DNA from 2 places in the Mesorhizobium sp. B2-1-3A genome. Region 2 is predicted to be linked to the other one. Evidence: riboswitches for the same ligand, from Rfam matches in the RefSeq annotation. Region 2 holds a riboswitch; the other holds the start of a gene.
What was found. Region 2 has a riboswitch for S-adenosylmethionine ahead of FJ977_RS14520 (homoserine O-acetyltransferase). Riboswitches for the same ligand answer to the same signal wherever they lie in the genome.
Positions count from the first base shown of each region.

Region 1: linked by a shared signal. The riboswitch ahead of FJ977_RS28195 (O-succinylhomoserine sulfhydrylase) and the one ahead of FJ977_RS14520 (homoserine O-acetyltransferase) in region 2 are both predicted to bind S-adenosylmethionine.

Region 1 covers NZ_VFWK01000007.1:209,594-221,585, reverse strand. The annotation lists gene FJ977_RS28225 (GcrA family cell cycle regulator) at 1-62, opposite strand, end outside; gene FJ977_RS28220 (aspartate aminotransferase family protein) at 420-1,619, shown strand; gene argF (ornithine carbamoyltransferase) at 1,636-2,547, shown strand; gene FJ977_RS28210 (Hsp33 family molecular chaperone) at 2,648-3,679, shown strand; gene apaG (Co2+/Mg2+ efflux protein ApaG) at 3,868-4,260, opposite strand; gene FJ977_RS28200 (ceramide glucosyltransferase) at 4,559-5,710, shown strand; gene FJ977_RS28195 (O-succinylhomoserine sulfhydrylase) at 5,744-6,934, opposite strand; SAM riboswitch at 6,992-7,069, opposite strand; gene FJ977_RS28190 (2'-deoxycytidine 5'-triphosphate deaminase) at 7,167-8,261, shown strand; gene araD1 (AraD1 family protein) at 8,299-9,291, opposite strand; gene mmsB (multiple monosaccharide ABC transporter permease) at 9,593-10,879, opposite strand; gene mmsA (multiple monosaccharide ABC transporter ATP-binding protein) at 10,876-11,992, opposite strand, start outside.
Region 2 covers NZ_VFWK01000003.1:658,437-670,428, reverse strand. The annotation lists gene FJ977_RS14555 (methyltransferase domain-containing protein) at 1-366, shown strand, start outside; gene FJ977_RS14550 (ABC transporter ATP-binding protein/permease) at 485-2,299, shown strand; gene FJ977_RS14545 (DUF1194 domain-containing protein) at 2,385-3,182, shown strand; gene FJ977_RS14540 (glycosyltransferase family 2 protein) at 3,195-4,130, opposite strand; gene FJ977_RS14535 (glycosyltransferase) at 4,131-5,183, opposite strand; gene FJ977_RS14530 (DUF1330 domain-containing protein) at 5,415-5,735, shown strand; gene metW (methionine biosynthesis protein MetW) at 5,748-6,362, opposite strand; gene FJ977_RS14520 (homoserine O-acetyltransferase) at 6,421-7,590, opposite strand; SAM riboswitch at 7,698-7,775, opposite strand; gene hisC (histidinol-phosphate transaminase) at 7,925-9,034, shown strand; gene FJ977_RS14510 (prephenate/arogenate dehydrogenase family protein) at 9,057-9,992, shown strand; gene FJ977_RS14505 (sugar kinase) at 9,989-10,918, opposite strand; gene FJ977_RS14500 (DUF2125 domain-containing protein) at 10,926-11,924, opposite strand.

The DNA.
Region 1 (11,992 bases), on a different contig from region 2:
GCGCTCAGACCCTCCGACCACAGTTTTCTGAGAAGTTCGACCCGCTCGTCAGTCCAGTTCATGAGACCGCGCTCCTGCTAAGCGTGCGGCAATCGGAATCCACTCCCGACCCAGCACCACTGCTGGGGCAGACACCACATATATCTGGTGATTAGGTCCGCCGCACGAAATCTAGTTATTTCTCGACTACAATTACCTTATGCGCTGACTCGGTGACAAGAGTCCCAAGTGCAACACGAATCGGTTTTTTCGGTTTTCCCCAACTTGCCCGGTCGCTTATGAGCCGGCGTCGCGTCGGAGGGCTTGCCGCGCGCACTACGCGACGTTTTCGTTGACTTCATGGCCGAAAAACACGATAAGCCGCACAAGGCCGCCGCTTTGGCGGCTTTTTTGATTTTCCGGTACCGGAGACGCATATAATGAGCGGTTCGGCGCTTTACGAGACCTTTGCGCGCGCACCCCTGGCTTTCGACCACGGGGAAGGCACTTGGCTGGTTACCGACAAGGGAGAGCGATATCTCGATTTCGCCGGCGGTATCGCGGTCAATTCGCTCGGCCACAGCCATCCGCATCTGGTCGCGGCGCTGACCGAGCAGGCGGGAAAACTCTGGCACGTCTCCAACCTCTATGAGATCCCGGGACAGAGCCGGCTTGGCGAGCGCCTGGCCGATGCCACCTTCGCCGACAAGGTGTTTTTCACCAACTCCGGCGCCGAGGCGCTGGAATGCGCGATCAAGACGGCGCGGCGCTACCACTTCGTCAAGGGTCATCCCGAGCGCTTCCGCGTCATCACCTTCGAAGGCGCCTTCCATGGCCGCACGCTGGCGACCATCGCGGCCGGTGGCCAGTACAAATACCTCGAAGGCTTCGGACCCAAGGTCGAAGGCTTCGACCAGGTCGGCTTCGACGACATCGATGCCGCCGAGAAGGCGATCACGCCGGAAACCGCGGCGATCCTCATCGAACCGGTGCAGGGCGAGGGCGGTATCCGCCCGGTGCCGACTCAATCGTTGAAACGGCTGCGCCAGCTCTGCGACCAGCACGGCCTGCTCTTGATCTTCGACGAGGTCCAGTGCGGCATCGGCCGCACCGGCAAGCTGTTCGCGCATGAATGGACGGGCGTGACGCCCGACATCATGGCGATCGCCAAGGGCATTGGCGGCGGCTTCCCGATGGGCGCGTGCCTGGCCACCGACGAGGCCGTGGTCGGCATGACGTCGGGCGTGCACGGCACCACATTCGGCGGAAATCCGCTGGCCATGGCTGTCGGCAATGCGGTTCTCGACGTGGTGCTCGAAGACGGCTTCCTCGAGGATGTCCAGCGCAAGGCATTGCTGCTGAAGCAAGGCCTGGCGGCGATCGCGGACGAGTTTCCCGATGTCATCGAAGGCATCAGGGGCACCGGCCTGATGCTTGGCCTCAAATGCGCCATGCCCAACACCAAGGTGAACATGGCGCTGCGCGACCAGCATTTGCTGGCGGTTCCGGCCGGTGACAACGTCATCCGCCTGCTGCCGCCGCTCACCGTCACCGACGCCGAGATCCACGAAGCGCTCAACCGCATCCGCGCTGGTGCCAAGGGCCTGGCGGACGCCATTGCCGTGGCCGCCGCGAAGTAATTCCGGAATATTGCTGATGTCAGTTCGCCATTTTACCGATCTTTCCACCGTTTCCGAGGGCGACCTGCGCTTCATGCTGGACGACGCGGTGGTGCGAAAGGCGCGCCTGAAGGCCGGCGAGCGGACCAAGCCGCTCGAAGGCAAGGTGCTGGCGATGATCTTCGACAAGCCGTCGACCCGCACACGCGTTTCCTTCGACGTAGGCATGCGCCAGCTTGGCGGCGAGACCATCATGCTGACCGGTACCGAAATGCAGCTCGGCCGCTCAGAAACCATCGCCGACACCGCCAAGGTGCTGTCGCGCTATGTCGACGCGATCATGATCCGCACCACCTCGCATGAGCGGTTGCTGGAACTGACCGAGAACGCAACCGTGCCGGTGATCAACGGGCTGACCGACGACACCCACCCCTGCCAGCTGATGGCCGACATCATGACCTTCGAGGAGCATCGCGGTCCGGTTGCCGGCAAGACCATCGCCTGGACCGGAGACGGCAACAATGTGCTGCATTCGCTGCTCGAAGCGTCTGCGCGGTTCCGCTTCAACCTCAACGTCGCCGTTCCCGAAGGCAGCGAGCCGGCGCAGAAGCATGTCGACTGGTCCAAGGCGCATGGCGGCAAGCTGCATTTCACCCGCTCGCCCGAGGAAGCCGTCGACCAGGCCGATTGCGTCGTCACCGACTGCTGGGTGTCGATGGGCCAGGAGCATCGCGCCCGCGGCCACAACGTCTTCTCTCCTTATCAGGTCAATGCCAAGCTGATGGCGCATGCCAAGCAGGACGCGCTGTTCATGCACTGCCTGCCGGCGCATCGCGGCGAGGAAGTGACCGACGAGGTCATCGATGGACCCCATTCGGTGGTCTTCGACGAGGCCGAGAACCGGCTCCACGCCCAGAAGGCGGTGCTCGCCTGGTGTCTTGGTGCTTGAGATGAAGTGTCTGGGCGCTTGATCTGCGGGGGCGCGATGCCTATCTGCGCCGCATCACGCAAATCAAGCGCGTTTGGACGCATGCACCCCAGGGGGCGGCATGGCCGCGCCCTGGAGCTTTGTCATGTTGGAAACGCATCAAGTGACTGAACATCACCCCAAACTCGGCGAGTTCGGCTATGCCGGCGACGACCATGTCGTGCCTTTCGAGGTCGGTCCGCTCGACGTGCGCGGTCGCACGGTCCAGCTCGGGCCGATGCTCGACGCCATCCTCAGCCGCCACGACTATCCCGAGCCGGTCGCCCGCCTGCTGGCGGAAGCCTGCGTGCTGACGGTGCTGCTCGGCACCTCGCTCAAATTCGAGGGCAAGTTCATCCTGCAGACCCGTACCGACGGGCCGGTCGACATGCTGGTGGCGGATTTCACGACGCCTTCGGCGCTGCGCGCCTATGCGCGCTTCGATGCCGATAGGCTCGAGGCCCTCGTCGCGGCGGGCGAGACGTCCCAGCAGACGCTGCTCGGCAGCGGCGTGCTGGCGCTGACCATCGACCAGGGTGCCCACACGCAGCGTTATCAGGGCATCGTGCAACTCGACGGCGAGACGCTGGAGGACGCGGCGCGCACCTACTTCCGCCAGTCGGAGCAGATTCCGACGGATATCAGGCTCTCTGTCGCCAAGCTTTTGACGCCGGGCCCTGGTGGCGCGCGCGAACAGTGGCGTGCCGGTGGCATCCTGGCGCAGTTCCTGCCGCAGTCCCCCGAGCGCATGCGCGTTCCGGACCTGCCCGGCGGCGATGGCGATCCGCGTGACGAGATCCACGATCCGGCCGACAATTCCTGGCAGGAATTGCTGGCGCTGCTCGGTACCATCGAACCGACAGAGCTGATCGATCCGACGATCGGCGCCGAGCGGCTGCTCTATCGCCTATTCCATGAGCATGGCGTGCGCGTCTTCGGCGGCGTCCCCGTCGCCGACCAGTGCTCGTGCTCGCGCGACAAGATCCGCGGCATCCTCGAGGGCTTCTCCGCGCAGGAGATCAAGGACTCGACCGAGGACGGCGGCATCCACGTCGCCTGCGAATTCTGCTCGAAGCAATATGACTTCGACCCGGCGGAATTCGCGGCGCAGTAAAGGGAGCTTCCTTCTTCCCGTCACTATCGGGGAGAAGGTGCCGGCAGGCGGATGAGGGGCAGCGCTAACTTTGGCAAGTGGCCGCGCGTAGACCCGTCACGTGCGTGAAAGATAATCTCATCAGTTCGGCGCCGCCCCTCATTGCGTGCCGGGCATTTCTCCCCGTGTAGTGACGGGGAGAAAGACGCTCAATTCACCGTCCGTCTCGTTCCCGGCAGATCCAGCGAAAAGGCCGGGATGGCGATGTCGAATGTCTCGCCGCGCTTGTTGCGCATCGTATAGCGCCCGACCATGATCCCTGACGGCGTCGAGAGCGGGCAGCCCGACGTGTATTGATAGCTGTCGCCGGGATTGAGTTCGGGCTGGTCGCCGACAACGCCGGGGCCTCGCACTTCCTCGACCCGGCCGGCGCCGTCGGTGATGTGCCAATAGCGCGACAGAAGCTGCACGAATTCGTCCGACTGATTGTCGATCGTTATCTGGTAACCCCAGACATAGCGGTTCTCGGAAGGATCCGAACGGTCCTCGAGATAGAACGGCCTGACCTGCACTTCGATGTTGCGCGTGACTGCGCGGTACATAAGCGGCTCCAAAACGATATCGAGCATGATCCCGAAAAGTGGACCGGTTTTCCCGGCCAAACGGTTTCCGCCTGTCCAAAGATCATGCTCAAACAAACAAAACTTTCGGCCCTCCAGGCGAGGAGGTCAACGTGCGCGTCTTGTCGCGCTCGTCCTCGAAAGGCAGGTGCCGGCAAAGAATGTCATTTAAGTGACACATGACAATGGTGGTGTGCGCGAACCGAGCGACTCGGCGCTCTGTCGAACTGTTGAAAGCGGCCACACCGCGGCCCGTCTCTTCTGGAGCGCCCAGATCTCGATGGAACTCACTATCATAGCCGCCTCGCTTTCGACTGCTCTTATCCTTTCAAACGCTGCCAGCATCGCGCTGGCGGCCTCACAGCTGAAACGGCGCACTACGATCTCGCCGCCAGCCGGCAAATCGCAGCCGGTGTCGATTGTCGTGCCGTCGCGTGGCGTCGAGCCGTTCACGCACGAGACGCTGGAGCGCGCCTTCTCGCTCGACTGGCCGCGCTACGAGTTGATCTTCTGCGTTGCCCATGCCGATGATCCGGTGGTCGGGTTGATCAGACAAGCCATTGCCCGTTTCCCCAAGCTGCCGGCCCGGCTGTTGATCGGTGACGATCGCGTCAGCGCCAATCCCAAGCTCAACAATTGCGTCAAGGGTTGGGAAGCCGCGCGGCACAAATGGGTCATCCTGGCTGATTCCAACGTGCTGATGCCCGGGGATTACATCCAGCATCTGATGGCGGCGTGGCGGCCAAACACGGGCCTTGTCTGCTCGACGCCGATCGGCTCGCGGCCGGATGGCTTCTGGGCCGAGGTCGAATGCGCCTTCCTCAACACCCTGCAGGCCCGCTGGCAGTATGCCGGTGAGGCGCTCGGCCTTGGCTTTGCCCAGGGCAAGAGCATGCTTTGGAACAAGCCGATGCTGGATGCCAATGGCGGCATCCGCGCGCTGGCCGCCGAAATCGCCGAGGACGCCGCCGCGACCAAGCTGGTCAATGGGCTCGGCCTGCGCGTCAATCTCGTCGCCTCGCCCTTCGAACAGCCGCTTGGCCGGCGCACGCTTGGCGAGATCTGGTCGCGCCAGGCCCGCTGGGCGCGCCTGCGCCGCGTCACCTTTCCGCTGTTCTTCGCACCTGAAATCCTGACCGGCGCGGTGGTGCCGCTGGTGCTTGCGCTGGTTGCGGCGGCAAGCGCCGGCTTCAGCCTGCCGCTGACGGCCGTCGCCGTGCTGGCGGCCTTCTACTTCCCGGAATGTGCACTGGCCTGGTCCAAGGGCTGGTACCTGTCGCCGCGCATGGTCGCGGCGATCGTGGTGCGTGACCTGATCCTGCCGGCGATGTGGGCACGCGGCTGGCTCGGCGGCGCCGTCGACTGGCGCGGCAATGCGATGACCATCGGCACCAAGGCCGCCGAACTTGAAGAGGCGCCGTCGCGAGCCTGAATCCGCCGCAGGCGACGCTGCCTGGACGGCCTGCTATTTGGCGGCTTTCAACGCCTGTGCGATGTCTTCCAGAAGGTCGTCGGTGTCTTCCAGGCCAGCAGACAATCTCAGCGTACCAGGCCCGATGCCGAGTTCGGCGCGGGCCTCGTCGCTTAAATTCTTGTGCGTCGTCGTCGCCGGATGGGTGATCAGGCTCTTGGCGTCGCCAAGGTTGTTCGAGATCAGCACGATGTCGAGTGCATTCTGCAGGGCGAAGGCTGCCTGCTTGCCGCCCTTGACATCGAGGCAGATCAGCGTCGAGCCGCCCGACATCTGCTTCTTGACGATATCGGCCTGCGGGTGGTCGGCGCGGCCGGGATAGATGACACGAGCAATCTGCGGCTGTTCGGCGAGAAAATCGGCGATCCTGCCGGCGCTCTCCGTCTGCTGGCGCACGCGCAGCGGCAGCGTCTCCAGGCCCTTCAGCAACGTCCAGGCATTGAAGGGCGACAGGCTGGGGCCGGTGTGGCGGAAATAGTCGTGCAGGTTCTCGTCGATCCACTTCTTGTCCGACAGGATCACGCCGCCGAGGCAGCGGCCCTGGCCGTCGATGTGCTTGGTCGCCGAATAGACGACGATATGCGCGCCAAGCTGCAACGGCTTCTGCTGCAAAGGCGTGGCGAAGACATTGTCGACGACAAGCCGCGCGCCGATTGAATTGGCAAGCGCGGCGACGGCTGATATGTCGACCACTTCCAGTGTCGGATTGGTCGGGCTTTCCAGGAAGAACAGCTTGGTGTTGGGCCTGACCGCCTTTTCCCAATTGGCGATGTCGGTGCCGTCGACCAGCGTGGCCTCGATGCCGTAGCGCGGCGCCAGCGTCTCGACCACCCAGCGGCAGGAGCCGAACAGCGCGCGCGCCGCCACGATATGGTCACCGGCCTTGACGCTGCACAGAAGGGCCGCCGTCACCGCGGCCATGCCCGACGCCGTGGCGCGCGCATCCTCCGCGCCTTCGAGCGCGCACATGCGCTTTTCGAACATGTCGACGGTCGGATTGGCGTAGCGCGAATAGATGAAACCTGGTTCCTCGCCCTTGAACCGGGCTTCGGCCGCCTGCGCCGTTTTGTAGACATAGCCCTGCGTCAGATACATCGCCTCGGAGGTTTCGCCGAAGCCGGAACGCAGGGTTCCGCCATGCACGAGGGCTGTCTGAGGCTTCCAGTTGCGCTTCTTGGTGCTCATCGCTTTTGTTCCAGACACAAAAAAACCGGCCGCGAAAGTCGCAACCGGTCCATACGGCCTTGCGGCCCGACGGTCCTTTAGCGACTTGTTTAACGTGGCTGCAAGCCGACCGGCCAAATCACCACGGGATAACGACCCTTTAGACCCGTCCCACGCTTGCGTCAATTGCCGGCTTCATTAAGAGGTTTGTACCAAGCGGGTTCGACAAAGCCTGCCCTCTAGGAGCGAAGCCTTGCGAGAGACGGGCATTCTTCCCGATCAGGACATTTCGGCGCTGTTCCAGTCCGGCGCGCTGAAGTCGCCGCGTGCCCTCGATGCCGACCAGATCCAGCCGGCCAGTCTCGATCTGAGACTCGGCGACAGGGCATGGCGGGTGCGGGCCTCCTTCCTGCCCGGCCCCAATCACAAGGTTTCGGAGAAGCTCGACCGGCTGAAGCTGCACGAGATCAATCTTGCCGACGGCGCGGTGCTGGAAACCGGCTGCGTCTACATCGTGCCTCTGCTTGAAAGCCTGGCATTGCCGGCGGAGATTTCCGCCTCGGCCAATCCGAAGAGCTCGACCGGGCGGCTCGACATCTTCACCCGTGTCATGACCGACCGAGGCCACGAGTTCGACAAGATCGCCGCCGGCTACAATGGTCCGCTCTATCTGGAGGTCAGCCCACGCACCTTCCCGATCGTGGTGCGCACCGGCTCACGCCTGTCGCAGATCCGCTTCCGCACCGGCAATGCGCTGCTCTCGGAGGCCGAGCTGCACGAACTCCACCGCGCGCAAATGCTGGTCGCCACCGAGCCGCCTAACATTTCCGGCGGCGGCATCGCGCTGTCGATCGATCTCAATGGCGACAGTGACGGGCTGGTCGGCTACCGCGGCAAGCATCACACCGGTCTCGTCGACGTCGACAAGCGCGCGGCGCAGGATGTCGTCGATTTCTGGGAGCCGATCCACAAGAGCGGCGCGGGCGAACTGGTGCTCGACCCCGACGAATTCTACATCCTCGTCAGCCAGGAAGCGGTCCACGTGCCGCCGCTCTATGCCGCCGAGATGACGCCGTTCGACCCTCTGGTCGGCGAATTCCGCGTCCACTATGCCGGCTTCTTCGACCCGGGCTTCGGCCATTCGGCAGCCGGCGGCACCGGCAGCCGGGCCGTGCTGGAGGTGCGCAGCCATGAAGTGCCGTTCATCCTCGACCATGGCCAGATCGTCGGCCGGCTGGTCTACGAGCACATGCTGAAGCGCCCGCAGGCGCTCTACGGCACCGATCTGGGCTCCAACTACCAGGCGCAAGGCCTGAAGCTGTCCAAGCACTTTCGCGCCGCGCGGTGACACTGCCAATCTCCCCCACGAGGGGGGAGATCACCACTCACAGCGCCTTTACAACCACCTTCACCGGCTTTTCGATCTCCAGCGGATTGCGCAGCGGCAGGCCGAAATCCCCCGCCTCGATCTCGAACACATCGCCGGCCTCGGTCTTGACCCCGTCGGCGAAGGACAGTGTCGCGGTACCGAACATATGCACATGCACGTCGCCCGGCTGGCGGAACGCCGAATATTTGAAATGGTGATGTTCGAGATTGGCGATGGTGTGCGACATGTTCGCTTCGCCCGACAGGAACGGTTTTTCCCACAGCATCTTGCCGTCGCGTACGATGCGCGATGTGCCGCGGATGTCGGAAGGCAGGTCGCCGATCAGGATCTCCGGCCCGAACGAGGCATTGCGCAGCTTGGAATGGGCGAGGAAGAGATAGTTGACGCGCTCGGTCACGTGGTCGGAAAATTCGTTCGACAGCGTGAAGCCGACACGGAAGGGCGCGCCGTCGTCGCCGATGACGTAGATGCCGGCGACCTCGGGTTCCTCGCCGGCGTCCTTGGCGAAGGCCGGTGACAGGAGTGCCGCACCTGGGGCCACGGCCATGGTGCCGTTGCCCTTGTAGAACCATTCCGGCTGCACGCCGACCTGGCCTTTGGCGGGCTTGCCGCCCTCCAGGCCCATGCGGAACATCTTCATGGAATCGGTGAGCTGCTCCTCGCCATCGGTGCTCAGCTTCTTGTGCATGGAATCGCGCGTCGCCGCCGAGCCGAGATGCGTCAAGCCCGTGCCGGTGAGATGCAGGTGAGCCGGATCGGGATGGTTGATCGGCGACAACAGCCGCCCCTTCTTGTAGGCGGCGTCGAGATCGATCGTCTCGCCAAGCCCCTTGCGCTCGATCAGGGTGGCAAGGCCGACGCCTGTGCGGGCAGCTTCCATCGCCAGCGAATAGACGCTGCGGGCGCCGTTGATTATCCGGGTCTTGCCGCCGCTGCGGGCCACGACACGAATGGTCTCGGCGTCGTCGAGAATCTGCGAGATCAGCATGATCAATCCTCTCTTATTTGCCTTGGTCCGGTTGCCTTTTGACAAACCTTGACCTGCGCGGCTCGGACCTCGCCGCGCCACGGGTGAAATTTTTCGTCCGGATTGCGCTCGCGGGCTTGATCCCCTGGGGGACTTCTTGATGCCGACTATTTGCCGGCGCCATCGCGATCTAGACCCGTATGCCTTCCTTGTTGCCTCGCGGGAGCGGTTCAGCTTTGAGGAACCGAGCCGCTCCCGGTATTTTGTTTCTGTGCAATTCCTGTGGGAAAACCGTGATGCGCTTTTCCTGGAATTGCTCCTGTCAGGCCTTGTTCTTGTTGTAGACGTCAAAGATCACGGCGCCGAGCAGCACCAGGCCCTTGACCACCTGCTGCCAGTCGACGTTGACGCCCATGATCGACATGCCGTTGTTCATCACGCCCATGATGAAGCCGCCGACCACCGCGCCGATGACCTGGCCGACGCCGCCCATCGCCGAGGCGCCGCCGATGAAGACTGCGGCGATGACATCGAGCTCTGAGCCCAGACCCGCCGCCGGCACGGCCTGGCCGAGGCGGGCCGCGATGATCAGGCCGCCGAGCGCCGACAGCACGCCCATGTTGATAAACACGTAGAGCGTCAGCCGCTCGGTGTTGATGCCCGACAGCTGCGCCGCCTTGGCGTTGCCGCCCATTGCGTAGATGCGGCGGCCGATGGTCATACGCTTGGTGACGAAGACGAACAGCGAGATCAGCACGCCCATGACGAGGAGCACCACCGGCAGCCCCCTGTAGCTGGCGAACTCATAGACCAGGAACAGCGCCAGCGCGCTGGCGACCAGCGTCTTGACGACGAACAGGGGGAAGGGTTCGGCTTCATAGCCATGGCGCTCGCGCTTGCGCCGGGTGCGCAGCCCGAAATAGGCATAGGCCAGCACGGCGATCACGCCCAGCACGACCGTCGTCATATGCAGCGTCAGGCCGCTGCCCATGATTGTCTTGCCGGCGGCGTTCACCGTCGGCGGGATCAGCGTCAGCGGGCCGATCACGTCCGGGATGAAGCCGGAGCTCAGTGCCTTGAAGCCGTCCGGAAGGGGGCCCACCGAGGATCCGCCGCCCAGCAGCGCCTGGCAGATGCCGCGGAAGATCAGCATGCCAGCCAGCGTCACGATGAAGCTTGGTATCCGGTGATAGGCGATCCAGTAGCCTTGCGCCGCGCCGATAAGGCCGCCCACGATCAGGCAGACGATCGAAACCACCAGCGGATTGCTGAGCGGTCCGAGCTGCCAGATCACCATCATGTTTGCCGCCAGCGCGCCGATGAAGCCCGCGACCGATCCGACACTGAGGTCGATATAGCCGGAAACGATCACCAGCAGCATGCCCAGCGCCATCACGATGATGAAGGAGTTCTGTTGCACCAGATTGCTGAGGTTCACCGGCTTGAACAGCGTTCCCGACGTGGTGAACTGGAAGAACAGCATGATGACAATCAGCGCGATGATCAGACCGTATTCGCGCAGGTTCGCCGTCAGCGCCGAGACGGCGATGCGTGGACGCTGTTCGTCAGTGACGTTGCCTTGCGGGGCGGGGGCGCTTTCGGTGCTCATGCTGCTTTTCCTTCTCCCCGAACGATGGCGCGCATTATTTTTTCCTGGCTTGCGTCCGCCGCGGGCATTTCGCCCACGATGCGACCTTCGTTCATGACGTAGATGCGGTCGGTGATGCCAAGCAATTCCGGCATCTCCGACGAGATGACCACGATCGCCTTACCTTCCGAGGCAAGGCGCGCGATGATCGTGTAGATTTCGTACTTGGCGCCGACATCGATGCCGCGTGTCGGCTCGTCGAGGATCAGCACGTCCGGGTCGGCGAACAGCCACTTCGACAGCACCACCTTCTGCTGGTTGCCGCCCGAAAGATTGCCGGTCATCTGATAGACGCTCGATGCACGGATGTTCGTTTTCTTGCGATAGTCGTTGGCGATGGCGAGCTCGCGCAGATCATCGATGACGTTGTGGCGCGACACGCCGCCGAGATTGGCGAGTGTTATGTTGTGCTTGATATGGTCGATGAGGTTGAGACCGTAGGTCTTGCGGTCCTCGGTGACGTAGGCGATGCCGTGTTCGACCGCCCTGCTCACCGACGAGACATCGATCTGCTTGCCCTTGAGCAGCACCTCGCCGGTGATGCGGCGGCCATAGGAGCGGCCAAACAGGCTCATGGCGAATTCGGTGCGGCCAGCGCCCATCAGCCCGGCAATGCCGACCACCTCGCCCTTGCGCACGTTGATGTCGATGCCCTTGATCACCTGCCGTTCGGCATGGAGCGGGTGATAGACCGACCAGTTCTTCACTTCGAACACGACCTCGCCGATCTTGGGTTCGCGCGGCGGATAGCGGTCGTCGAGCGAACGGCCGACCATCGAGGTGATGATGCGGTCTTCCGAAATGTCTTTCTTGGCCAGCGTCTCGATGGTGCGCCCGTCACGGATGACGGTGACCTTGTCGGCGACCCGGTTGATCTCGTTGAGTTTGTGCGAGATCAGGATGGAGGTCATGCCTTGCCGCTTGAATTCGAGCAAAAGGTCGAGCAGTGCCTGGCTGTCCTTTTCGCTGAGCGACGCCGTCGGCTCGTCGAGGATCAGCAGCTTGACATCCTTGCTCAGCGCCTTGGCGATCTCGACCAGCTGCTGCTTGCCGACGCCGATATTGGTAATCAGC
Region 2 (11,992 bases):
TTCGAGCACACGCCGTTCGGCAATGGCCGGCCTTTCTCGCGCGGGCAACTGACGGAACTGCTTCGCGAGGCGAATTTCACGCCGGCGGCGTGGTCGGATGCGCTGTTCTTCCCGCCATCACGGCGACGCTTCATGATGCGCTTCCACAACGTGCTGGAGCGCTTCGGCCGGCGGCTGTGGCCGATCTTTTCCGGTGTCATCGTCGTCGAGGCGCAGAAGCGGCTCTACCAGGGTGTGCCGGTGGTCCAGCGCGCGTCCCGCCGCGTCTTCGTGCCGGTGCTGTCGCCGCATGGCGCGACACGGCTCGGCCGCCGGGCCGAAGCCGGAGGCGCGGCAACGTCGGCTCGCCAGGTGAAACCTTCGTGATCAGCGCGGAAACTTTCCTCGCGCGGCATTTTTCCGACCTATCTGTCGTGCACGGGCGGCGGCCGTGGGCTCTCTTCATCCGGTTTCAGCATCGCACCTGAGCGCAAGGACTTCTGATATGGCTGATCAACTGGACAATCAGGCCACCGTTCAGCCGGTCGCCGTGGCCAGCAGCCTGCGTGATCAGGTCGCAACGATCAAGCAAGCGCTGGTGGTATCGCCGGTTCGCAGGTGGTTGCTGTGGACGTCGGTCGGCATCATGGCCGTCATCGTCGCGACATCGATCGGCCAGGTTCTGCTCAATCGCTGGAACCAGCCCTTCTACGATGCCCTGGCGCGGCGCGACATGGCGGCCTTCCTGCACCAGCTCCTTGTCTTTGCCATGATCGCCGGCGGGCTGCTGGTGCTCAATATCGGCCAGACCTGGCTCAACCAGATGATCCGGCTGAAGCTGCGCGAGGCGCTGACGCTGGATTTGATCGACCAGTGGATGCGGCCGGCGCGCGCCTTCCGTCTGGCCAACGCCGGTGCCATCGGCGTCAATCCGGATCAGCGCATGCAGCAGGATGCGGCGCATCTGTCGGACCTGTCGACAGACCTCGGCGTCGGGCTCCTGCAGTCGCTCATCCTGCTCGTGTCCTTCGTCGGCGTGCTGTGGGAGCTGTCTTCGGGTTTCGTCTTCCACGTCAACGGCTGGTCGCTGGCCATACCGGGCTACATGGTCTGGGCCGCGTTCCTCTACGCTGGCACCGCCTCCTGGCTGAGCTGGCTGGTCGGGCGCCCGCTCATCAGCCTGAACAGCGACCGCTACACGCGCGAAGCGGAGCTGCGTTCCTCGATGGTGCGCGTCAACGAGAACGTCGATGCCATCGCGCTCTACCATGGCGAGGACGATGCCAGGCGGCGGCTCGAACTCGACCTCGGCACGGTGCTGGGCGCCATGCGGCGCATCTATACCGCCCAGATCAACCTGTCCTGGGTGACCGATACCTATGGCTGGATCACCGTCGTTGCACCGATCCTGGTCGCTTCGCCTGTGTATTTCTCGGGCGATATCAGCTTTGGCGGGCTGATGATGGCGGTCGGCGCCTTCAATCAGGTCCATTCTTCGTTGCGCTGGTTCATCAACAATATAGGCAGCATCGCCGACTGGCGCGCCACGCTGATGCGCGTCGCCGATTTCCGCATCGCGCTCAATGAAACCGATGTGCTGCACGACACCGAAAAGCGCATCACCTTCGACCAAAATGCCAATGGCAGCCTGACCTTCGAGAAGCTCGAAGTGGCCTCGCCGGAGGGCTGCACAAAACTCTCCGACGAACATGTCGAAATCCGCGCCGGCGAGCGCGTCATGATCACCGGCGAGCCGGGCGCCGGCAAGACGCTGTTCTTCCGCGCCATCGCCGGGCTTTGGCCCTGGGGCGGCGGAAAGATCGGCCTGCCGGCGGGAGAAACCCTGATCTTCGTGCCACGTGTGCCGTATTTGCCCGCCGGCACCCTGCGCGAGGTGCTCAATCACGCGAACGGGCATGCGCCCGCGAGCGATGCCGACATTTCGGCGGTGCTGGCCGAGGTTGGCCTTGAACGCCTGTCGTCGTCGCTCGACCGTGTCGGGCGGTGGGACCATGAGTTGGGTGATGACGAACAGCGCTTGCTGGGCGTGGCCAGGCTCGCCCTGCGGCGGCCGAAATGGGTGATCATCGACGAAGCGATGGATGCGTTCGATGGACCCGCGCTGCGCCGCGTGCTGGCGATGCTTGAAAAGCACCTGACGGGAGCCACGATCATCAATATCGGGCGCGGCCAGCACAACAATCAGTTCTTTCCGCGCGGTTTGACGATCGTGAAGGATTCTGGTGCGCCGGCGCTGAAGCCCGCCCGTGTCAGGGCCGGCGCCATCGATCCGCCACCCGCCGTCCGGCGCAAGAAGTAGCCTGTTTCTCCGGCTGGCTGCGCAAAACCTTATTTTGCCGTGATCGCGATGGAAGGTTTGCCGGGGAAACAACCCTGGCGCCGCCATGTTTGATGCCTTTCTGATTGCCTGTCTCACCTGCGCGCAGGCTACCCCCATTGCCTCGCCACTGGCGCTGGCCGTCGATGTCGAGCTGGTGCTGGCGGTCGACATTTCGTTGTCGATGGATGAGAAGGAGTTCGCGTTGCAACGCGCCGGCTATGTCGAGGCGCTGCGGCATCCCGACTTCATCCGGGCCGTCCGTTCCGGCAATACGGGCCGCATCGCGCTCGCCTATTTCGAATGGGCGGGCACCGTGCGCGATGACGCGATCATCGGCTGGCAGATCATCGATAGCGCGCAAAGCGCCAACAGCTTTGCCGACAAGGTGGCGGCGCGTCCGTTCCGGAGTTTTCGCGGCACCTCGATTTCCACCGCGCTTGCCTTCGGTGCCGGGCTTTTCGACAGGACGAACTTCGCCGGCGAACGCAGCGTCATCGACATATCGGGCGATGGTCCCAACAATATCGGGCCGCCGGTCACCGCCACGCGCGATGCGGCCATCGCCAAAGGCATCGTCATCAACGGCCTGCCGATCCTGATCAACCCGTCGCCGACCTTCAGCCATCTCGACCAGTATTATGCGCAGTGCGTGACCGGCGGGCCTGGCTCCTTCGTGCTGCCGATCCATGCGGCCGCCGAATTTTCCACCGCCATCCGGCGCAAGCTGATCCTCGAAGTGAGCGGCCTTCAAGACAAGGCTGAGATCACTCCCGTCGACGCGGACGCGCCGATCGATTGCCTGAAGGGCGAGCGGGACAGGCGGTTCCTGTCGGATCCCTATTTCCCGGAACTCGACCGGTGAGCGTGGCGGCAGCTAGGCCGGCCGGGCGCCGAACCGGTTGCGAAATTCATTGTAGAGATTGCGGCGCCAACGCCGGCCATAGACGTAACCGTTGACCAACTCCGGCAACGAGTAACCGAGTTCCTTGGAAGACCGGTTGGCCATGTATCCGGCAAACGCCTCGGGCAAACGGCCCCTGAGAATATCGGCTATGAGCTGGCGTGAGATCATGTAAGGAGGAATGTGCGGATAGGCGTGGGCAATATACGGATGCTTGCCCATCAAATTCGCATAGGCTTCGACATAGCCATCGCGCCGTCCCGAAATCGAATTCTCCGAATTGTGTTTCGTCCAGTCGAGATCGCCGGACAGTTGTGCGCCGAAGCGCCGGGCAAGGCGCAGCAGCAATTCCCGATCCTGCATCCGGGTTGTATCGCTGTCATAGCCGCCAATGGCCAGCAAGGCCTCGCGACGCGCGGTGATCGCCGAGCCAGCGATAAAGATCGTCTGGGCGACGAGTGTCCGCTCCAGCATCGCCGGATTGATGAAGGCCTCGGGGTTGGTGCAGTTGGTGCTGCGGCCGTTCTTCAAGGACACAAAAGAACTAAGCAGCACCTGAAGGCCAGGGTTGTCTTCGAACCAGGCCAAAGTCCGTTCAAGCCGATGCGGCATGTAGACATCGTCCGAATCGAGAAACGTCACCAGGGGCGTTCGCGCCCGCTCGATGCCGGCATTCCTCGCGGCGTTGGCCCCGCGCCATTTCGCACCGACATAGATCAGACGCGGGTCGTGAACGCGGTCGAGCGCGGCTTCGGTTCCGTCCGTCGAGCCATCGTCGACGACAATGTGCTCAAGCCTCGACATGCTTTGGGACAGCACGCTTTCGACAGCGCGCAACACCTTGTCGCGCCTGTTGTGGGTCGGTGTGATCACCGTGATAAGGGGAGCCGCATCCAAGGCTTTGGCCACTCAGCTATGACCGACGTAAAGAGGGACGTATTCCGGCTCGTCCCGGACCAGACCAAGCGCCATGGCCATCTGGGCGACGAACACCAGCGTGCAAAAGGCCATGCCGACGATCAGGGCAAACGGAATCTGCCAGATTGGCATGCCGAGTCGTGCCGCATGCGCAAGGATGCGACCGCCCACCCGGCGCGATGTCGAAAACCAGCGCCTTGCCGCCTTGACCACCCGTGCGGTTCGCGACGGCGATTCCAGCGCCACATATTTGCGGTCCGCATCGCGACCGGTGACGAGCGCGCGCCAGAAGAAAAAACGCCAGCCGCGCGGAGGATAATGGCTGGCCCGGGCATCGACCCTGACGAAGTCATGTCCGCTTTCCCGCAACTGGCTGGTAAGCAACGTGCAGGAAACCTTGAAACCATTGCTGGCCGGATAGGGATGGCTGGCCAACCAACTTCTGCGAAAGGCGCAATTGTTGGCGTTCATTGCCCGCCTGGAGGCGAAACGCTGATCCCCGTCGCGCAGCGGGAAGAACCACAGCAGTGCAAAGGTGCGCGAGGCGAAATCGTCATGGCCGAGATAGGTGTAGCCGCTCACGGCCATCGTCTTCGGGTCCTGTAACGGTTCAAGGAGCGCCGACAGCCAGCCGCTCTCCATAACCGTGTCGGAATCGCAGAAAACCACGATGTCGCCCGTGGCCAATCCAACGCCCGCGTTCTTGATCTCATAGTATCGGCTGCCGGTGCTGGCGCTGAAGACCAGATTGGCGACGGCGTCAAGTCGCGGAACAAGTTCGGCGATACGCTGCTGGAGGAGCGGCGTCTCGGTATTCTCTCCGCTGTGAACGACAATAACCTCCGGCTTGGGGTGCCGATCGTCAGTCGTTGCGGCCTCTATTTCCCGCGCCAAGGCGCGGAATGAAGCGCCGATCTCATCTTCATTGATGGATTGGGCATTTTCCATTTCGACTACGATTGAATAGGTCTGGGATTTGCGTTCCATGCCCCGCCCAAGCATTACGTTCGGCGCGACGCTACAAAGACCATCTTCACATGTCATCCAAAGACGCGAAATCCGGCTGGTCTGAAACGCCGATTTTGGGCCTCCGCGCCCCAATAGCAACACCCTGGCAAGTCTGAGGGGATGCGGTTCCGCTCGCGCTCAAGCGCTGATTCGTGCACGGCATCGATGTTGGCCTATTACCTCAGGCGTAATCGAGTCTCGTCACCTCCCTTGGCAATTTGCAGCCATGAGACCGGCAAATCGGCCGCTCGACAAGGGAGTTACGTCATGACCGCCTACGCCGTTGCCCATATGCGCCAAGTCAGGATGGGCCCGCAGATCGTCGAATATCTGCACAGGATCGATGCCACGCTGGAACCGTTCGGCGGCCGCTTCCTGGTCCATGGCGGCAATCTGGAGGTGATCGAGAACGATTGGCCGGGCAACCTCATCATCATCGAGTTTCCCGACCGGCGGCAGATGCGCCGGTGGTATGATTCGCCCGCCTATCAGGCAATACTGGCCCTGCGCACGGACAATTCCCGATCCGATGTGGTGTTCGCCGACGGTGTCGAGCACCCGCACAAGGCCACGGATGTCCTGGGCTAGACGTTCCATGCCTTACCGCTTCAGCAAGAACACCGCTTGCTGGCCGAAGAAATTCCAGAACCACCAGGGCATCGACAGGCCGATCTTCTGGCCGGCTGCGTCGAGCGCGGTCGCCTTTTCCACCGTCGCGCCGAGCTCATCGCACAGGTTGACGAAGTCGCGGATGGTGCAGAAGTGGATGTTGGGCGTGTCGTACCAGGAATAGGGCAGGTCCTGGGTCACCGGCATGCGGCCCTTGACGAACAGCGACAGGCGCACCCGCCAATGGCCGAAATTGGGGAAAGAGACGATCGCCCTGTTGCCGATCCTGAGCAGTTCGTCGAGCACCAGCTTCGGGTTGCGGGTCGCCTGCAAGGTCTGCGACAGGACGACGAAGTCAAAACCCTTGTCGGGATAGAATTCGAGATCCTTGTCGGCATCGCCCTGGATGACAGAGAGGCCGCGCGCCACGCATTCGTTGACGCCGCGCTGCGACAGTTCAAGCCCGCGGCCGTCGACCTGTTTGGTTTCCTGCAGCAATTCAAGCAAGGAGCCGTCGCCCGAACCGACGTCGAGCACGCGCGACTGTGGCGGAATGAGGTTGGCGACGACCTCGAGGTCGACGCGCTGGCTGCCGTTGACGCTCATGATGTCGCCTCCTGTATGGCGCATGAGCCTGATCCTGAAAGTCTGCAACTTTGCGGGGTCATGCGCTTAGCCCTCTGGCGCGGGCCGCGGAGCCGATGAAGCCGTTGATGGCGGCGAACAGTTCCGGCTCGTCGAGCAGGAAGGCGTCGTGGCCGCGATCGGTCTCGATCTCGACGAAGGATACCGAGGCGCCGGCGGCGTTGAGCGCGTGCACGATGGAGCGGCTCTCCTCGGTCGGAAACAGCCAGTCCGACGTGAACGACACCAGGCAGAAACGGGTCTTGGTGCCGGCAAAGGCATCCGCCAGCCTGCCGCCATGATCGGCTGCGAGGTCGAAATAGTCCATCGACCGCGTCATGTAGAGATAGGAGTTGGCGTCGAAGCGGTCGACGAAGGTCATGCCCTGGTGGCGCAGATAGCTTTCGATCTGGAAGTCGGCGTCGAAGCCGAAAGTCAGGTGGTCGCGATCCTGCAGATTGCGGCCGAATTTACGGTGCAGGGCGGCTTCCGAGAGATAGGTGATGTGGGCCGCCATGCGCGCCACCGCCAGACCCTTTTCCGGGCGCTTGCCATGCTCGAAATACTTGCCGCCATGCCAGTCCGGATCAGCCATGACGGCTTGCCGGCCGACCTCGTGGAAGGCGATGTTCTGCGAGGAATGGCGGGCACCCGTAGCGATCGGCAGCGCCGAAAAGACGCGCTCGGGATAGCTCGACGCCCATTCCAGCACCTGCATGCCGCCCATTGAGCCGCCGAGCACGCAGAACAGCTTCTCGATGCCGAAATGGTCGATCAGCATCTTCTGCGCGCGCACCATGTCGCGAATGGTGATGACAGGCAGGTCGAGCCCATAGGGCTTGCCGGTGAGGGGATTGGTCGAGGCGGGACCGGTGGAGCCCAGGCAACCGCCGATGACGTTGGAGCAGATGACGAAGAAACGGTTGGTGTCGATGATCCTGCCGGGGCCGATCAGCACTTCCCACCAGCCCGGCTTGCCGGTCACCGGGTTGGTGTTGGCGACATGCTGGTCGCCGGTCAGCGCATGGCAGACGAGAATGGCATTGGAGCGGGCATCGTTCAGCGTGCCATAGGTCTGGTAGGCGATCTGGAACGGCGACAAAAGCGTGCCGGCGTCGAGCTTGAGCGGCTGGTCGGGCCCGAAGCGCAACACCGGGCTCGACGGTTGGTCGGCCTCGTTGTTGGTCTTTCCTGCACGCAGAGCGGCCATTCACGTACTCACTTGCTGCATCGTGCCCAACGAAAATCGCCGCCGATGCGTTTTGTCCGGCCGGCCGCGGACAATAAAAAACCGGCATTGCCATTCGCAAAGCCGGTTACGTCACGCAAACGGCCCTTTAGCGAATTGTTTAACGTGGCTGCAAGCCGACCGGCCAAATCACCACGGAACTGTCACCGTCCTTCTAGAACTCGCCCGCCTCGCCGTCAATGCCGGAGGTTGGGCCGGCTGCTGGCCCCACCGCCGCCTCTCGACATTGCCGGCCATGGCTTGTATTTCCGCTGCGGCCTCCGGATGGAGGCATTTTCGACGGATTTTGCAAAAAATGAACCAGACACCGGATCAGGCACGTCCAACCCCGCGCGCGGGCATCATGGACATAGACGCCTATGTGCCCGGCAAGAGCACGGCGCCGGCCGGTGTCGCCAAGGTCTACAAGCTGTCGTCGAACGAGAACCCGCTCGGTCCGTCACCGAAGGCCATCGAAGCCGCCCGCGACGTCGCCGCCAAACTCGACATCTATCCCGATGGCACCGCCAGGCGGTTGCGCGAGGCGATCGCCGAGGTGCATGGCCTCAACGCGCAGAACATCATCTGCTCCAACGGCTCCGACGAGATCCTCGGCCTTTTGGCGCAGACCTATCTGGCGCCCGGCGACGAGGCCATTTTCACCGAACACGCCTTCATGGTCTACAAGATCTACATCCAGTCGGCCGGGGCCACCCCGGTTGTGATCAAGGAGACCGAAGAGCGCGCCGACATCGATGCGATGCTGGCCGCCGTCACGCCGCGCACGAAAATCGTGTTCCTCGCCAATCCCAACAATCCAACCGGCACCTATGTGTCGTTCCAGGAGGTGCGTCGCCTGCATGCCGGCCTGCCCAAACATGTGCTGCTGGTGCTCGACGCGGCCTATGCCGAATATGTCCGCCGCAACGATTACGAAGCCGGCATCGAGCTGGTCGGCAGCGCGGAGAACGTGGTGATGACGCGCACCTTCTCCAAGATCGGCCTTGGCGGAGCGCGGATCGGCTGGATGTACGGGCCGATGCACATCGTCGACGCCATCAATCGCGTGCGTGGTCCCTTCAACGTCAATGCGACGGCGATCGAGGCCGGCATCGCCGCGATCCGCGACCGCGCCCATGTCGAGCGCAGCGTGTCGCATAACGAGACCTGGCTCACCTGGCTGAGCGCGGAGATGACCGGGCTTGGGCTGCGGGTGACGCCCAGCGTCGGCAATTTCCTCCTCATTCATTTTCCAGACGACCAGAAGCATTCGGCGGCGGCGGCGGACGATTACCTGACAGCGCGCGGCTACATATTGCGGCGCGTTTCCGGCTACGGCTTTCCCAACGCGCTGCGCATGACCGTTGGCACCGAAGAGGCCAATCGCGGCGTCGTCGCCGCGCTCACGACATTCCTGAAAAGCTAGAACGCCCGAAAGCTCTAACGCCATGACATCACCGATGTTTGAGAAGATCGCGCTGGTCGGCATCGGCCTGATCGGCTCGTCGCTGGCCCGCGTCATCCGCCGCGAGGGCCTTGCCGGCCACGTTGCCATCTCGACCCGCAGCGCGGCGACGCTGGCGCGGGCGCAGGAGCTTGGGCTGGGTGATTCCTATACGACCGACGCCAAGGAAGCGGTCCGCGACGCCGATCTGATCATCGTCTCGGTGCCGGTCGGTTCGTCCGGCGCGGTGGCGCAGGAGATCGCGCCGGCGCTGAAGAAGGGCGCGATCCTCACCGATGTCGGCTCGACCAAGGCCTCGGTCATCGCGCAGATGCAGCCGCATGTGCCTGACGGCGTGTATTTCATTCCCGGCCATCCGCTGGCGGGTACCGAGAAATCCGGACCGGATGCCGGTTTCGCCGACCTGTTCGACAATCGCTGGTGTATCTTCACGCCGCTGCCAGGCACCGATCCGGGCGCTCTGGAAAGGCTGTCGGAATTCTGGCGCCGCTGCGGCGCCAACATCGACACGATGGACCCGCAGCATCACGACATGACGCTCGCCATCGTTTCGCATTTGCCGCACATCATCGCCTACAACATCGTCGGCACCGCCGACGATCTGGAATCGGTGACCAAGACGGAAGTGATCAAATATTCCGCCTCCGGCTTTCGCGACTTCACGCGCCTGGCCGCCTCCGACCCGACCATGTGGCGGGACGTGTGCCTGCACAACAAGGACGCCATCCTCGAAATGCTGGCGCGGTTCTCGGAAGACCTGGCATTCCTGCAGCGGGCGATCCGCTGGGGCGACGGCGATAAGCTGTTCGACCTGTTCACCCGCACCCGCGCGGTGCGCCGCTCGATCATCGAGGCGGGCCAGGACATTGATGTGCCCGATTTCGGCCGTCAGGCGATCGAGCACCCGTCGAAGAATTAGGCTGTTTCAGGCCATGTCGCCGCGACCATGGCCAGTGTCTCGGCCCGGTCCGGCGCACCGAGCCTGCCGCCGAAGCGCAGGCACTTGAGCGCGGCGGCGGCACTCGCAAAACGCATGGCCTGTTCGACCGGCATGGCTTCCGCCAGCCCGACGGCAAAGGCGCCGTGAAAGACATCGCCGGCGGCGAGCGTGTCGACCGCCTTGATCCCTGGCGCAGCGACATGGCGGGATGATCCGGCCGCGCGATCGAACCACCAGGTGCCCGCCGCGCCGCCGGTGACCGCGACGAGGGCATCGGTGCGGGAGGCGAGGTCAGTGCAGGCGCGCCCCAGGTCCAGCGCCTGGCCGCATATGATGCGGACTGCCGGCTCCGAGGCAACGATGTGAGAAGCCAGCGGCAACAGCCGCTCCAGCACCGCCAGCGGCGCGGTATCGGCGTCGAGAATCGCAGGCCGGCCGGCGGCGCGTGCCGTCTTCAGGGCAAGGGCCGCCGCACCCGGCCAGCGCACGTCGGCCAGCACGGCATCGAATGCCGCGATGTCGGCGAAAGGCAAAGAATCGGGATCGGTCTGGGCCAAGCTGTCATAGAAAGGCACGATGATGCGTTCGCCATGGGCGTCGACCAGGATCGATGCCAGCGCCGAGCGGGCGCCGCTGACGCGGCGCACGTAGCTGCAGTCGACGCCTTCGGCCTCGATCCCGGCAATCAGTTGATCGCCGACCGGATCATCGCCGGCACTCGCCCACAGCGACACGTCGGCGCCCAGGCGATGCGCTGCGCAAGCAGCGCTGGTGGCCATGCCAGAAGCGATCTGGACGCCGTCGGAGGCGATGAATTTTCCTTGATGCGTGGGCAGTGTCTCGACACGCAGGATCGTGTCCAGCGTCAGCGCGCCGACACTCAGGAGCCTCGCTGGTCTTGCCATGGCAGCGCTATTGAACCGGCTTGATCTTGCCGAGCGGGATGAAGCCGAGCGAGGCCTTGCCCTTGACCACCTTCAGCGGCATCGATGGTTCGCTGCCAAGCAGCGCCAACGCCGCGAAACCCTGTTCGATCGCGTTCTTCTGCTCGGGTATGGCGCCGGCAAGGATGGATGCCACAGCCTTCGGATCCTTGATCCTGATCATCAGGTCGGCATCTACAAGGCCTTCGGCATCGACCGACAACGGCCCGGAAACGGTAACTCTCGCCGTGCCCGACGACAAATCGAGGTTGCGAATATCGACCCTCTGGCCGCGCAGGCTCTTCACCTGCGTTCCGATCAATGCGACGCCGTTCTTCAGCGTGGCATCGCCGCTGGCATCGAGCGCCGGCAGCACGCGCCCGCCGATCGCATCCGGGTCGATCTCCAGATCGGTGAAGCTGCCGACATAGTCGAGATCCACGCCGTTCGGCTGCAACTGGCCGGCTGCCCTGCCGGCGCTGAACAATTCCACCGGATCGGTGTCGTCGGCCGGATCGGTCTGGCCGGACAGGCCCTCCGCCTGCAGCGCAATGCGCCGCGGCAGCGGCCATGACAGTTTCACGTTGGCCTGCAGATTGTCCCAGTCGATCCACAGCGGCACCATGCCGGGGACTGAGGTCCTGAGCGGGCCGCGCAGATCGGCGACCGGCGACAAAGGCTGGATGATCTGGGCGACGGCATTGAAGGAGCCGGCCGAGGCCGCGATGTTCTTGGCATCGTCCTCATACGCCAGGTTGTCGCAAGAGACGGCAAAGCTCAGGGGATAGCCGGTGACCTGGAGATTGGCGCAACCGGCTTCGATGCCGCTCTTGTTGAGCGTGGCAACCGCCTTGTCGGCTTCAGCCCGGACCCTGCTGGCCAGGTAGAACCAGCCGCCGCTGTAAATGGCAAACAGCACAATGACGAACGTCACAAGCCAGAACAGGCCGCGACGGGACTTTGGTTGGCGTTCGTCACTTGACGTCATGCTTTGGCTCTCATTAACGCATGGGTATTGGCGGACGGACCTTCGATTCCGACAACACTGGGCAGACA